Regions from separate parts of the Isoptericola hypogeus genome, predicted to be linked through region 2. Evidence: predicted binding sites of a transcription regulator. Region 2 holds the regulator's gene; each other region holds the start of a gene.
The links. Region 2 encodes LexA, which represses DNA repair genes until DNA is damaged. Its sites were predicted from a motif close to TCGAACANNTGTTCGA; they were not measured.

Region 1: the regulator LexA is predicted to act here: its motif matches at 1,729-1,744, upstream of ABD254_RS01825 (HNH endonuclease signature motif containing protein).
Region 3: the regulator LexA is predicted to act here: its motif matches at 1,705-1,720, upstream of ABD254_RS04135 (HNH endonuclease signature motif containing protein).
Region 4: the regulator LexA is predicted to act here: its motif matches at 1,209-1,224, upstream of ABD254_RS09220 (HNH endonuclease signature motif containing protein).

Annotation. Positions count from the first base shown of each region.
Region 1 covers NZ_BAAAPM010000002.1:319,037-322,221, forward strand. The annotation lists gene rfbD (dTDP-4-dehydrorhamnose reductase) at 1-703, opposite strand, end outside; gene ABD254_RS01820 (dTDP-4-dehydrorhamnose 3,5-epimerase family protein) at 866-1,480, shown strand; gene ABD254_RS01825 (HNH endonuclease signature motif containing protein) at 1,836-3,185, shown strand, end outside.
Region 2 covers NZ_BAAAPM010000006.1:14,077-17,261, reverse strand. The annotation lists gene ABD254_RS15295 (DUF5302 domain-containing protein) at 1-6, opposite strand, end outside; gene nrdR (transcriptional regulator NrdR) at 133-708, opposite strand; gene ABD254_RS15285 (LysM peptidoglycan-binding domain-containing protein) at 828-1,157, opposite strand; gene lexA (transcriptional repressor LexA) at 1,461-2,219, shown strand; gene ABD254_RS15275 (L-lactate dehydrogenase) at 2,246-3,185, opposite strand, start outside.
Region 3 covers NZ_BAAAPM010000003.1:407,982-411,166, reverse strand. The annotation lists gene ABD254_RS04140 (hypothetical protein) at 1-39, opposite strand, end outside; gene ABD254_RS04135 (HNH endonuclease signature motif containing protein) at 66-1,685, opposite strand; gene ABD254_RS04130 (YnfA family protein) at 1,818-2,153, opposite strand; gene ABD254_RS04125 (VOC family protein) at 2,255-2,638, opposite strand; gene ABD254_RS04120 (GNAT family N-acetyltransferase) at 2,844-3,185, shown strand, end outside.
Region 4 covers NZ_BAAAPM010000003.1:1,543,414-1,546,598, reverse strand. The annotation lists gene idi (isopentenyl-diphosphate Delta-isomerase) at 1-268, shown strand, start outside; gene ABD254_RS09225 (DapH/DapD/GlmU-related protein) at 286-864, opposite strand; gene ABD254_RS09220 (HNH endonuclease signature motif containing protein) at 1,258-3,066, shown strand.

The DNA.
Region 1 (3,185 bases), on a different contig from region 2:
TCGTGGGCGCCACGCGGGCCTTCGCCCCCAGCCCCTCGACGATGCGGCGGGTGAACCCGAACCAGGACGTCTGCCCAGACGACGTGCCGTGGTAGGTGCCGGCCGGCGCCTGCGCCTCGACCAGCCGCACGATCAGGTCGGCGAGGTCGCGCGTCCACGTCGGCTGGCCGACCTGGTCGTCGACGACGGTCAGCTCGTCGCGCTCGGCGGCCAGGCGCGCCATCGTCCTCGGGAAGCAGCCGCCGTGCGCCCCGTACAGCCAGGCGGTGCGCACGATCAGGTGGTCGGGCGCCTCGGCGCGCACGGCCCACTCCCCCGCCGCCTTCGTCCGCCCGTAGGCCGACACGGGCCCGAGCGGTGCCCCCTCCGTGTACGGCGAGGTCGCGCCGCCGTCGAAGACGTAGTCGGTCGACACCTGCACGAGCCGTGCGCCCGCGGCCGATGCCGCGCGGGCGAGCAGGCCCGCTCCCGTGGCGTTGACGGCGAACGCCTGCGCCTCGTGCGACTCCGCGTCGTCCACCGCGGTCCAGGCTGCGCAGTTCACCACCACGTCGAAGTCGCGCACGACGGCGGCCGTGGCCACCGGGTCCGTGACGTCGAGGTCCGCACGCCGGGCGGCGACGACGCGCGCCCCGCGCTGGGCGAGCACGTCGAGCAGGTCGTGGGCGAGCATGCCGCCGGCCCCGACGACGAGCCAGCGCAGGTCGCCGGCGTGGACGCGGGAAGGGGGCGCCGAGGCCGGGGTCCGGGCGGGGGCCGAGGTGGGTCCGGGGGTGGTCACCGTAGGATCCTAGGGCCCACCGTGGCAGCCCTGCCCGGGCGGTCGCGCCCCGTCGTCATCCGTCGTCATCCAGGAGGAACGAGCGTGCAGTACCGCGAGCTGGCCGTGCCCGGCGCCTACGAGATCACCCCGAAGCAGTTCGGCGACCCCCGCGGCGTCTTCCTCGAGTGGTTCAAGGCAGGCGCGTTCGCCGAGGCCGTCGGCCACCCGCTCGACCTGCAGCAGGCGAACTGCTCCGTCTCCGCCGCCGGCGTGCTGCGCGGCATCCACTTCGCCGACGTCCCGCCCGGCCAGGCCAAGTACGTCACCTGCGCCAAGGGCGCGGTCCTGGACGTCGTCGTCGACATCCGCGTCGGCTCCCCCACGTTCGGCACGTGGGACTCCGTCCTGCTCGACGACGTCGACCGCCGCGCCATCTACCTCGGCGAGGGCCTCGGGCACGCGTTCATGTCCCTGGAGGACGACTCCACCGTCCTGTACCTGTGCTCCACCGGTTACAACCCCGGCGGCGAGCACGGCATCCACCCCCTCGACCCCACCGTCGGCATCGACTGGCCCACCACCGCCCGCGACGGGTCGCCCCTGACCCCGCTGCTGTCCGACAAGGACACCGCCGCGCCGTCGCTGGCCGAGGCCGAGCAGCAGGGCCTGCTGCCCACCTACGACGCCGTCGAGGCGTACCTGCGCACGCTGGCCTGAGCGGCGCTCAGGTCCGACGGACGACGGCGGCCGGGCTCCCGGCCGCCACGACCTGCTCGGGTACCAGCGGCCACTCGTCATCGCCACGGTCATGACGGCATCTGTCGGACGGGCCGGTCACCGAGGACGGCGTGCCCGGCCGCCGGGACAGGCCAGGTCCCTGCATCCTGTTCCGATCGCCGACCGGAGCGGCATCATCGTCCACATCTGCCCTGACCTCTGGTGTTCAGGCACGTCAAACGGTAAAATCGCACACATGTTCGACGGCGCGCATCGGTGGGGTCAGAGAGACTTCGCTGGCGCGCGCGAGTCTGTTCCGAAGCCCGTATCGACGGCCGGATCGGCGGACGACGGGGTGTCTGGCGCGCAGCTCGGTGCGCCGCTGGCGCTCGAGCCCGGGATGCTGTCCCCGGTGTCGGAGGCGCAGATCGAGGACCGGGTAGCGGCGCCGGTGGGCGCGTCGGTGCACTACGTCGCGGCGGCGATCGGCGACGTGGTCCGGTTGCAGGCGTTGATCGACGCGCTGGAGGGGCGCAAGCTGCTCGCGATCGAACGGGCGCGCCGGGCGGCGGCCGAGTGCGAGGACCGGCTGCTGGACGAGGCGGACCTGCAGGTCGGGCGGGCGTCTACCGTGCGCCGCCGCGAGCTGGCCGAGCGAGCATTCACCGCGGACCTGGCGACGGCGTTGCGGGTGGGCGAGCCACGGGCGGGACATCTCGTCGACACCGCGCGCGTCCTGGCCCGCTCGGGGGCGGCGACGCTGGTCGGGTTGTGCGCGGGCCGGTTCTCCCTGGCGCACGCGATCGTGCTGGGCGACGTGCTGGACGAGCTCCCCGACCCCGACGCTTCAGACCACCCGGACCTCGTGGATGGTGTAGACCCGGCGGCGGTGCGCGCGGCGGTGCAGACCGCGGCGCTGCCCGCGGCCCCCACGACGACGTTGGCGCAGTTCCGCACGTGCGCGCGGCGGGCGCGGGACCGCGCCCACCCGGTGCCGCTGGTCGTGCGGCACGAGCGGGCGGCCGACAAGCGTGCGGTGCACGTGGACCCCGCCGCGGACGGCATGGCGTGGCTGACCGCCTACCTGCCCGCCGCGCAGGCGCACGCCGCCTACGACCGGTTGACCAAGACCGCCCGCACCGCGCGCGACACCGGGGACCCGAGGACCTTGACCCAGCTGCGAGCGGACACGCTCAGCGCGCTTCTGCTCGCCGGTCGGGACGATCAGCCCGACCCATCACCGTCCGAGGCCCAACCAGCCGACCCGCCACCGACCGACGCCCCGCCCGCCGACCGTGTCCACCCGCCCAACGCGCGCGAACCTGGCCCCGGCCTGCCCGGCAACGAGCCCGGCAGGAGCGAGCCCGGCAGGAGGGCGCCCGGTGGTCGTGGTACGCCCGGCACGGGCGGTGTCGTCGCATCGGCCGGGGGTGAGGGCTCGTCGGCGGGGCGCTTGGCCGGCGGCCGTGTGCCGGACCTGGCGCAGCTCGCCCGCCGGATCACTCCGCGGGTGCAGGTCACCGTCCCGGTGCTGAGCCTGCTCGATCACAGCGACCATCCGGCGGAGCTCGCCGGGCACGGCCCGATCGACCCGGTCACGGCGACCCTGCTGACCGCGAACGCGCCGTCGCTACGGCGGCTGCTGGTCGATCCGGACACCGGGCAGGTGCTGTCCACGGACCCGGGCACGTACTCCGTCCCGGCC
Region 2 (3,185 bases):
CGTCATTGCGACCACCTCGTCCGTCTCGTCGGGGTGTGCGTGCTGACGTCCGCACGCCCGCCGCACCCTGGTGGCGTCCAGCATGGTGCACCCCGGCGGGCGGCGCCACAGGATTTCACCCTCGGCCACGTCTCACCGTCGCGTCGGCGCTGGCGTGTCCCGGACCTCTCCGCCCTGGTCACGCACCTCGCGGGCACCGGCCTCGTCGGGACCTCCCGCGCCGTCGCCCTCGCCCGCCCCTGCGGCGCGCGCCTCGCGCTCGACCCGCTCGGCCCGCAGCGACGTGATGGCACTCTCGAAGTCCTCCAGCGACTCGAAGTCCTGATAGACGCTCGCGAACCGGAGGTACGCCACCTCGTCGAGCTCGCGCAGCGGACCGAGGATCGCCAGGCCCACCTCGTACGCGTCGATCTCGGGGCTGCCGGTCCCCCGGAGCGTCTCCTCCACCTTCTGTGCGAGCAGGGCAAGGTCGTCGGCGCTCACCGGGCGACCCTGACAGGCCTTCCGCACGCCGGAGACGATCTTGTCCCGGCTGAAGGGCTCGGTCGCACCGGACCGCTTGACGACCGAGAGGCTCGCCGTCTCGATCGTGGTGAAGCGCCGCTGGCACGACGGGCACTGTCGACGACGGCGGATGGTGGTGCCGTCGTCGGACGTCCGGGAGTCGACGACGCGCGAGTCCGCGTGTCTGCAGAACGGGCAGTGCATCGGGTACTCCTGGGCTCGGTGCCGGACCGGCGCCCGGCTGCCGACAACGTAGGCGGCGACCCGCGCCCTGCGCAACACGCCGCCCTGCGGCGGGGCCCCGAGCGGACCTTCCCGACGTCTCACTCCTGCGGCAGCAGCACCACCTGCCCCACCTGGAGGTCTGCCGACTCGAGCTCGTTCAGCTCCTGGAGGTCCACCACGACGTCGCGCACGTCCTCGTCGGTGCTCGCGAGACCCCGCGCGTACTCCCACAGCGACTCTCCCGGCGCCACGGTGTGCAGCCGGACCTCCAGGGGGCCGCCAGGCGTGCCGGCGACGGCGCGCTGACCGACGAGCCCGGCCGCAGCGGCGACCAGGACGGCGACGAGGACGACCACGGCTCGCCCGCGCCGGGTGAGCCGGAGGCCGCCGAGGCCGAGGGGCCCGGGGGCGGAGACGGTGCTGGCCATGATGGTGGTCCTCTCGTCGCGTCGGTGCGGCCATCGCCCGTCGGGCGGCCACGCCGTGTCGAAGGTTCCTGTGTCGAGCCGTCGGCGTCGATCCGTCCGAGTCGATTCGTCGATGTCGAACACCCGTTCGTCGAACGCCTGTACCAAGGTGTAGCACAGGAGTGCGACACGGTCGAGCGTTTGTCGAACAGATGTTTGATGCGCGGGGCGATCTGACCTAGAGTGGTTCCAGCGCGATGGAAGGTTTGTCGGATTTCAGGGCCCGTCGGGGCGGGCCGCGACGTCGGAGGACGGGAGAACGTCATGACGAGCGGACGGGACGAGGCGGCCGGGGCGACGGGCCCCGCCCTGGCCTCGGTGAGCGAGCTCGCGCCGGGCGCCGATCGCCTGACGCCGCGCCAGCGGCGGGTGCTGGAGACCATCCGCGTCTCCGTGGACACCCGCGGGTATCCGCCGACGATGCGCGAGATCGGCGAGGCCGTCGGGCTCGCGAGCCCGTCGTCGGTCAAGCACCAGCTCACCACGCTCGAGCGCAAGGGCTACCTGCGTCGCGACCCGAACCGGCCGCGTGCCATCGAGGTCGTCGACCCGGATGCGCCGGGCACGGGCGCCGGACCGGCGGACTACGGCGGCGCGTCCTCCCTCACGAAGGGTGCACCGGGGCTCCCGGCCGACGGAGAGGCGCCGCCTCCCCTGTACGTGCCGCTCGTGGGCCGCATCGCCGCGGGCGGACCGATCCTGGCCGAGCAGGTCGTGGAGGACGTGTTTCCCCTCCCCCGGCAGGTGGTCGGCGACGGCGAGCTCTTCCTGCTGAAGGTGGCCGGCGACTCGATGATCGACGCCGCGATCTGCGACGGGGACTGGGTGGTCGTGCGCCGCCAGCCGGTCGCGGAGAACGGCGAGGTCGTGGCCGCGATGATCGACGGCGAGGCGACGGTGAAGACCTTCAAGCAGGCGGACGGGCACGTCTGGCTGCTGCCCCAGAACAGCGCGTACAGCCCGATCGAGGGCGACGCGGCCCAGGTGCTCGGTCGCGTCGTGGCGGTGCTGCGCAGCCTCTGACGGCGCGCGGGGCCGTGCGGGCCGCCTCAGATGCCGAGGCGGGCCTGCACCTCGCGCATGCTCCGGGCCGACGCGCGCAGGCCTGCGACCTCGTCGTCCGACAACGGCGTGTCGATGGTCTCCGCGACGCCCCGACGGTCGACGAGCGAGGGCACGGACAGGCAGACGTCGCTGATCCCGTAGAACCCGTCGAGCCGTGACGACACGGACATCACGCGGTGCTCGTCGTTGAGGATCGCCTCGATGATGCGCGTCGCGGCCAGGCCCACCGCGTAGTTCGTCGCACCCTTGCCCGCGATCACGCGGTAGGCCGAGGTCACGACGTCGCTCGCGATGCGCTCCCGAGCCGCGGCGTCCAGCGGCTCGTGCCCCCGGAACGGACGCCAGTCGAGCAGCGGCACGCCGGCGATGGTGGCCGAGCTCCAGAGCACGATCTCCGAGTCGCCGTGCTCCCCCGCGATGTTGGCGTGCACGTTGCCGACCGCGACCCCGCAGTGCCGCGCGACGGAGTCCCGCAGCCGCGAGGAGTCGAGCACGGTGCCGCTGCCGAGCACGCGCTCGTGGGGCAGGCCGCTGACCTGCTGTGCGGCATACGTGACCACGTCGACGGGGTTCGTCACCATGAGGAACACGGCGTCCGGGGCGACCTCGACCAGGCCCGGCAGGATCTTGCGGGTCAGCGCGACCGTCGCCTCCGCGAGGTCGAGGCGGGACTGCCCGGGCTCCTGCTTCGCCCCGGCCGTGACGGCGACGACGTCCGCCCCACGGCAGACCTCCACGTCGTCGGAGCCCTCGATCTCCGCCTGGGGGATGAACATCCCGCCGTGCCGAAGGTCGAGCACCTCGGCCTCGACCTTGGCGCGGTTGACGTCCATGAGGGCCACCGTCCGGGCGGCGCCGCGGGCGAGCGCCGCGTACGCGAGCGTCGCGCCGACGGCGCCCGCCCCGACGATCGCGAGCTTCGTC
Region 3 (3,185 bases), on a different contig from region 2:
GCGGGCGAGGTCGATGGTCTGCGTATCGCGGCTGGTCATGCCCCGATTCTAAACCGTGCGTAGGGTCATGCGTATTGTCGACGGCAGAGGTGGGCCAGGTTGTCGGCTGCGGTGGTGCCGCCGTCGGCCCAGGCGATGGTGTGGTCGAGGTCGGTGCGGTGCGCGGGCCGCCGGCAGCCGGGGAAGCGGCAGGTGAGGTCGCGTTGTTCGAGCAGGGCTTTGAGGTCGGCGGGCACGGTGTAGGTGGCGCGTCCGGCGGACAGCACGGTGCCGGTCTCGGGGTCGGTGAGGATGCGGCGGAAGGAGGGCGCGAGCGCGGCGAGCAGGCGCGCGGTCTGCGGGTCGATCGGGACGTGTCCGTCGAGGGTGCCGGGGGTCTCGGACTGTCCGAGGAGGGTCAGCACGGGCACGGTGATGTTCAGGCGTGGCCGCACGGAGCGGGCGAGGGTGGCGAGGTGCCGCTGTCGGCACAGCAGCTCGAGCAACGGGTCGATGGGTGGATCGTCGGGATGGTCGGTCTGCCGGCCCGGGCCGTGCGGCTGCTCATCTGGCCCGTCTGGCTCACCTGGCTCGGCGGGCCGGTCGCTCACCGGGCGGTGAGTCCCGGCCCGGTGTCGTTGCCCGGTCGCCGCGTCGTGGCCGGTCGCCCCGTCGTCGGTCGTGGCGTCGTGGTTGGTCGTGGCGGTGAGGTCGAGGGTGCCGTCGTCGAGGAGCAGTGCGGCGAGGACGTCGGCGCGACGCTGGTCGGGCGTGCGTGCGTCGATCGGATCGACCGGTCCCGCGGTGTTGGTGTCGCGGAGCAGGTCGGCGGTGCGGGTGAGGCGGTCGTAGGCGGCGTGCGCGAGGGGTGCGGGTAGATGTGCGGTGAGCCAGGCCATGCCGTCGCGTCCGCGGTCGAGCCATACGGCGCGGTGGGTGGCGGCGTCGGCGTGCCGCACGTCCAGGGGTACGGGGTGGAACAGCTCGCGGATCTTGCGGGCCCGGTCCCCGAGCTGGGGGGCGGTGCAGTCGGTCCCGCCGGCCAGCACGATGCGCTCGACCTCGCGCGCCTCGGTGGGGGACAGGTCCGCGACGTGCTTGGCGATCTGGGTGGCGTGTGCCCAGGACAGCTCCCCGGCGTGCAGGGCGGCGAGCGTGGCCGGTGCGCGGGTGGTGAGGGTCTGGGCGTGCTCGGTCAGGGTCTCGGCCGCCGTCTCACCGACGTGCAGGGCGGTCGCCAGGTCCGCGACCACGGCGCGGTGGGCCAGCTCGCGCCGGCGCGAGGACGGCGCGACCCGGGCGATCGGGTCGGTGTCGTCGAGCAGGTCCGCCTCCAGGACCTCGGCCAGCCGGCCCGCCTGCGCGATCAGCTCCGTGCGGCGCCCGTGCAGCACGGCGACCCGCGACTCCAGCGTCGTGATCTCTGCCAGGACCGCGTCCAGGTCGCGGATGCTCGGCGTGCGGCCAGATCTGCCGGCAGGGTTCTCTGCTGTCTCGACCACGACCGGCGCCTCGTCGTGCCCGGGGTCGAATGGCTCCCGCTCGTCGGCCAGGGTCGCGCGGGCCTCGTCGGCCAGGACCTCCCCGATCGTGGGCTCCCGGGTGCGCGGCAGTGCCGCGAGCCGGGCCGCCTCCCGGCGCAGCGCGGACACATCCCAGCCCGGCGCGCCGGCCATGGCGGCGGGGTCGGGATGCGTCGTCGTCATGACCCAAGCCTACCGGAATTCGAACACCAGTTCTATATCCGGTGGGGAGAAATGCCGGGCACCGGGAGCCGCGAGAGCGGCCACCAGCGGCGTGGGGTGGCGGCTGGCGATGCGGGAGTGCGGTGACGCAGGTCAGACCGACCGTGGCGCGTACATGATCACGGCGACCCCGGCGAGGCAGAGCAGGGCCCCGAGGATGTCCCAGCGGTCGGGCCGGAACCCGTCCGCGACCATGCCCCAGACGAGGGAACCCGCGACGAAGACGCCGCCGTAGGCGGCGAGGATCCGGCCGAAATGGGCATCGGGCTGGAGGGTGGCGAAGAAACCGTACAGACCCAGGGCGATCACGCCCGCGCCGACCCAGACCCACCCCTTGTGCTCGCGCACTCCTTGCCACACGAGCCACGCCCCGCCGATCTCGAACAGTGCCGCGGCGGCGAACAGGAGGATCGAGCGCAGAACGGTCATGCGCCGAGTTTCCCGTGACGGGCGACGTCGACGCGAGCCCGCCGAGCCGGCCCGGCGCGCCGAACCGGCCCGGCGCGCGGGCCGGCTCCCGGGCGGGCCGGCTACCCCGGCGGGACCTCGGTGACGTACAGCGTGTTGCCGTCCGGGTCGCGGAACGAGAACATCGGCGGCGCCGTCTCCCACAGGAGCAGCTCGCCGACGTCGGCCCCGGCCTCGGTGAGCGCGGTGTGGGCCGCGGAGGCGTCGGGAGTCGTCAGCCGGATCCCGGTGTCGATCCCGGCGGACAGCCCGTTCCCGGCGCGGACGAGGGCGAGCGACGTCGGCGCATGGGGCGCGGCGACGTCGATCCAGCGGAACCCGGCCTGCAGCTCGGCGTCGAAGCGGACCTCGAGCCCCAGGGTCGAGGTGTAGAAGGCGAGCGCGGCATCCTGGTCCTGCACGGGGATCGCGACGGTCTGGACTCCGGTGAATCGGGCTGACGGCATGGTGTTCCCTCCCTCGGGTGCGGCCGGCGACCGGCGCCGGTGCGTCGGCGGGCCTGGGATGAGGACGCCTGGGGAGAGCGGATCTCATCGGCCGCCGGGCCGCGCCACGGGGCGAGCGCCGGACCGGTCCGGCGCACGCGCGGCTTAGGGTGTGGCGACTGCGGCCCGGGCGACGGGCTCGCGACAAGCTATGGGCGGAGGAACGATGGCAGGGCAGCACGACGGTCGGGAGTCGCCGGGCGGTCGATGGGCGATCCGGGTCGCGGCGATCGACGAGCTCGACGCGCGCACGGCGTACGAGGCCTGGCGCTTGCGGCAGGACGTCTTCGTCGTCGAGCAGGAGTGCGCGTACCCCGACCTGGACGGCCGCGACCTGGAGCCGCGCGCCCGGCACGTCGTGCTGCTCGACGGCGACGACGGCGGGCGCGTCGTCGGCACCGCTCGCGTGCTCGACGACGGCGACGTGCAGCGCATCGGCCGCGTGGTCTGCCACCCCGACGTGCGCGGCACCGGGGCGTCGCGGGTGCTGATGCGCGCGTCGCTCGAC
Region 4 (3,185 bases), on a different contig from region 2:
GGCCGACGTCGAGCTCGCGCTGCCCGACTTCCGGTACCGCGCCGTCGACGCGTCCGGCGTCGTCGAGCACGAGATCTGCCCCGTCTACGTGGCGCGGGTCGCTGGCGAGGTCGCGCCGAACCCCGACGAGGTCGCCGAGCTGGCGTGGGCGCCGCCCGACGACGTCATCGCCGCCGTCCACGCCGCGCCGTGGGCCTTCAGCCCCTGGATGGTGGAGCAGCTGCGGGCGTTCCACGCCGCAGGGCTGGACTTCAAGCCGGGCGGCTGAGGGCGGCGTCGGCGCGACTACCAGCGTCGGATCACGGTGGCCTTGGGGCCGGCGACGAGACTCCTCGCCGGGACGTCGTCGGCGACGACGGCGCCCGCGGCGACGACCGCGTCGCGCCCGATGCTCACGCCCGGCAGGATCGTCGCTCCGGCGCCGATCCACACGTTCTCGGCGACGTCGATGGGCCCGCCGGTGAGGTACAGGCGTCGCTCGTTCGGGTCGACCGGATGGCTCATCGTGATGAACGTGGTCCGCGGGCCGACCATCGTGCCCGCGCCGAGCCGGATGCCGGCGTAGTCGAGGAAGGTGCAGTTCTGGTTGACGAACACCCGCTCGCCCAGCTCCAGGCGCAGCCCGTGGTCCGTGAAGAACGGGGGGTAGATCGTCACCCCGGGCGGGAGCGGGCGCCCGAGGATCTGCTCGAACAGCGCCGCCTTGCCCGCCTCGTCCTCGAACGGCAGGACGTTGAGCCGCGACGTGAGTGCGGTGACCTCCAGGACCCGCGTCGACATCGCGGTGAACTCGGGGCCGAGGTCCCGTTCGGCGGACGCCGGCTCCGCGGGCTCGTGGATGGGCATGAGGCGGTCGCTGGTCATCCGGCGATTCTGGCAGCAGGAAGCCCGCGGGCTGGAGGCCTGACCTCCTACCGTGCTGGACGACGGCACGGCACCCGCGGGCTCCGGTGGTCGCGAGGAACTCGCTACCCGTCCCGCGCGCCGGCCGGGCTCGACGACCTCGTCATCGGGTCCGGCAGCGCGAAACGCTCAAGGGCGCGCGCGACTAGCGCGCGACCACCTCATGGGTCCGAAGAGTCTTCACTGCGTCGGATCACCTCCCTTCTCATGTGCCGACGACGCTACGCCCGGTCGCCGGAGGTGCCAAGGGGTTTTCCACCGGTGTTCGCCGACGGCTCAGTCGACCGGCAGGCACACCCACGTGTTCGTACAGGTGTTCGAGTGGGTGTCGGTGGCCCGTGGTTGGGTGTTGTCATGGCGGATCAGCCGGGCAGCGTCGCAGCGGACGGCCCCGAACCTCATGGGAGCGGGGCGCAGCTCGTGCTGGATGCTGCGCTGGAGGCGGCCGTGGCGGAGCAAGCGCTGATGAATGCGGCGGCGGGGCGGCGCACGATCGCGCTCGCAGGGGTCGTGGAGGCCGCGGACGCCGATCTGGGGACGATGCTGGACCTCGGGGTGGATCGCATCGCGTCGGCGTCGTTGGTGCGCCGGTCGTCAGTGGCGCACCGGGCGCTGATCGCGGAGGTCTCCTGCAGCCTCGGAGTCGGTGAGCAGGCGGCGCAGAGCCTGCTGGAGGACGCCGAGGTCCTCGCCAGCAAGGCGACCGGCACGTTGGGCCTGTTGTGTCAGGGGGACATCTCGTATCAGCACGCGGCGAAGTTGGCCGGTGTGGTGGCGGACCTGCCCGCCACCGCGGTTGCGGACGTGGAGCGGGTGGTGCTGGGGCGCGCGCCGGAGCTGACCGCGGCGAAGTTCGGTGCCCTGGCCGAGAAGGTGCGCGACGTTCTGCACCCGGTGCCGGCGGAGCTGCGGTGCGAGGCCGCGAGGTTGAAGGCGAACGTGTGGCTGGACGACGACAAGGACGGCATGACGTGGTTGACGGCGCTGCTGCCCACGGCCGCTGCCCGTGCCGCCTACGACCGGGTTACTCGGACCGCGGCGAGAGCGAAGGCCGCGGGGGATCCCCGCGGGGTGGGTCAGCTGCGCGCCGCCACCCTGACCGCGCTGCTGCTCGACGACGACGCAGCGAAGAACGGAGCGAAGGGCTCGACCGGCAGCGGCTCGTCCGGCGGCGGGCCCGCCGATGACGGTTCGACAGGCGACGGCTCGACAGGCGAGGGCCCGACGGTTCGCAGATCGACCGACGCTCGGGGTCGCGAGCCGGGCACGGGTGAACGCCGTGAACAGCCCCGGCCACCCGTACCGCCCGGTACCGGCGAACCACCCGGACCGCCAGGACCGCGGGAACGATCGACGGCAGTCGAGCCGGTGGAGCCACCCGAGCCGGTGGACGTGCCGGACCCGTTGGAAGTCCTGGCGCGCAGCATCAAGCCGGTGCTGCACGTGACGGTGCCGATCACCACCCTCACGGGGGTGGGCGAAGGCTCGGCGACGCTGGACGGTGTCGTGCCCATCGACGCCGAGACAGCGCGCCTGCTCGCGGCGGGTGCGCCGACGCTGCGGCGCGTGCTGACGGACCCGGTCACGGGGGCGATGCTCACTCTGGAACGGCGCACGTACGTCGTGCCAGCGGACCTGCGGGCGTTCCTCACCCAGCGGGACGTCACGTGCCGGTTCCCGGGCTGCCGCATCCCGGCGCGCCGGTGCGACGTCGACCACACCATCGCATGGGCCGACGGCGGCACCACGGACGCCACGAATCTGGCCCATCTGTGCCGCCGGCACCACACGCTGAAGCACGAGTCGCGCTGGCAGGTCGAGCAGCTCGCCGACGGGGTGCTGGCGTGGACCTCGCCGCGGGGTCGGACGCATCTGACCACGCCCGGGGTCGCGGAGCAGGTCCTCGGCCGGCTGGACGCATGGGCCGTCGAGGCCCGGTACCTGGCCGACGAGACACCACCCGACCCGAGCATGAGTCTGAGCACCGAGCCGAGTACGGACCTGAGCACCCTGCCGAGTACGGACCTGAGCGCGGACCTGGCCACGGACATGGACGTCGACCCGACCGACGAGCCCGTCGACAGCTCCGCCGCGGACTCTCTGGAGCTGGCCGGCCGGCCCGCTGACACGGGCGTCGACCGGGACGACGCCCCGCCCTTCTGAGCGGGCGAGTCCCACCAGGGTCCCGGGGGTCGGCCGCCGGTCTGGGACAGGCTCATCCGGCCGGGGTATCGGCGGGGTTCGACACCGGGCTTCGACAGGTTGGACCAGGCCGGATCCAA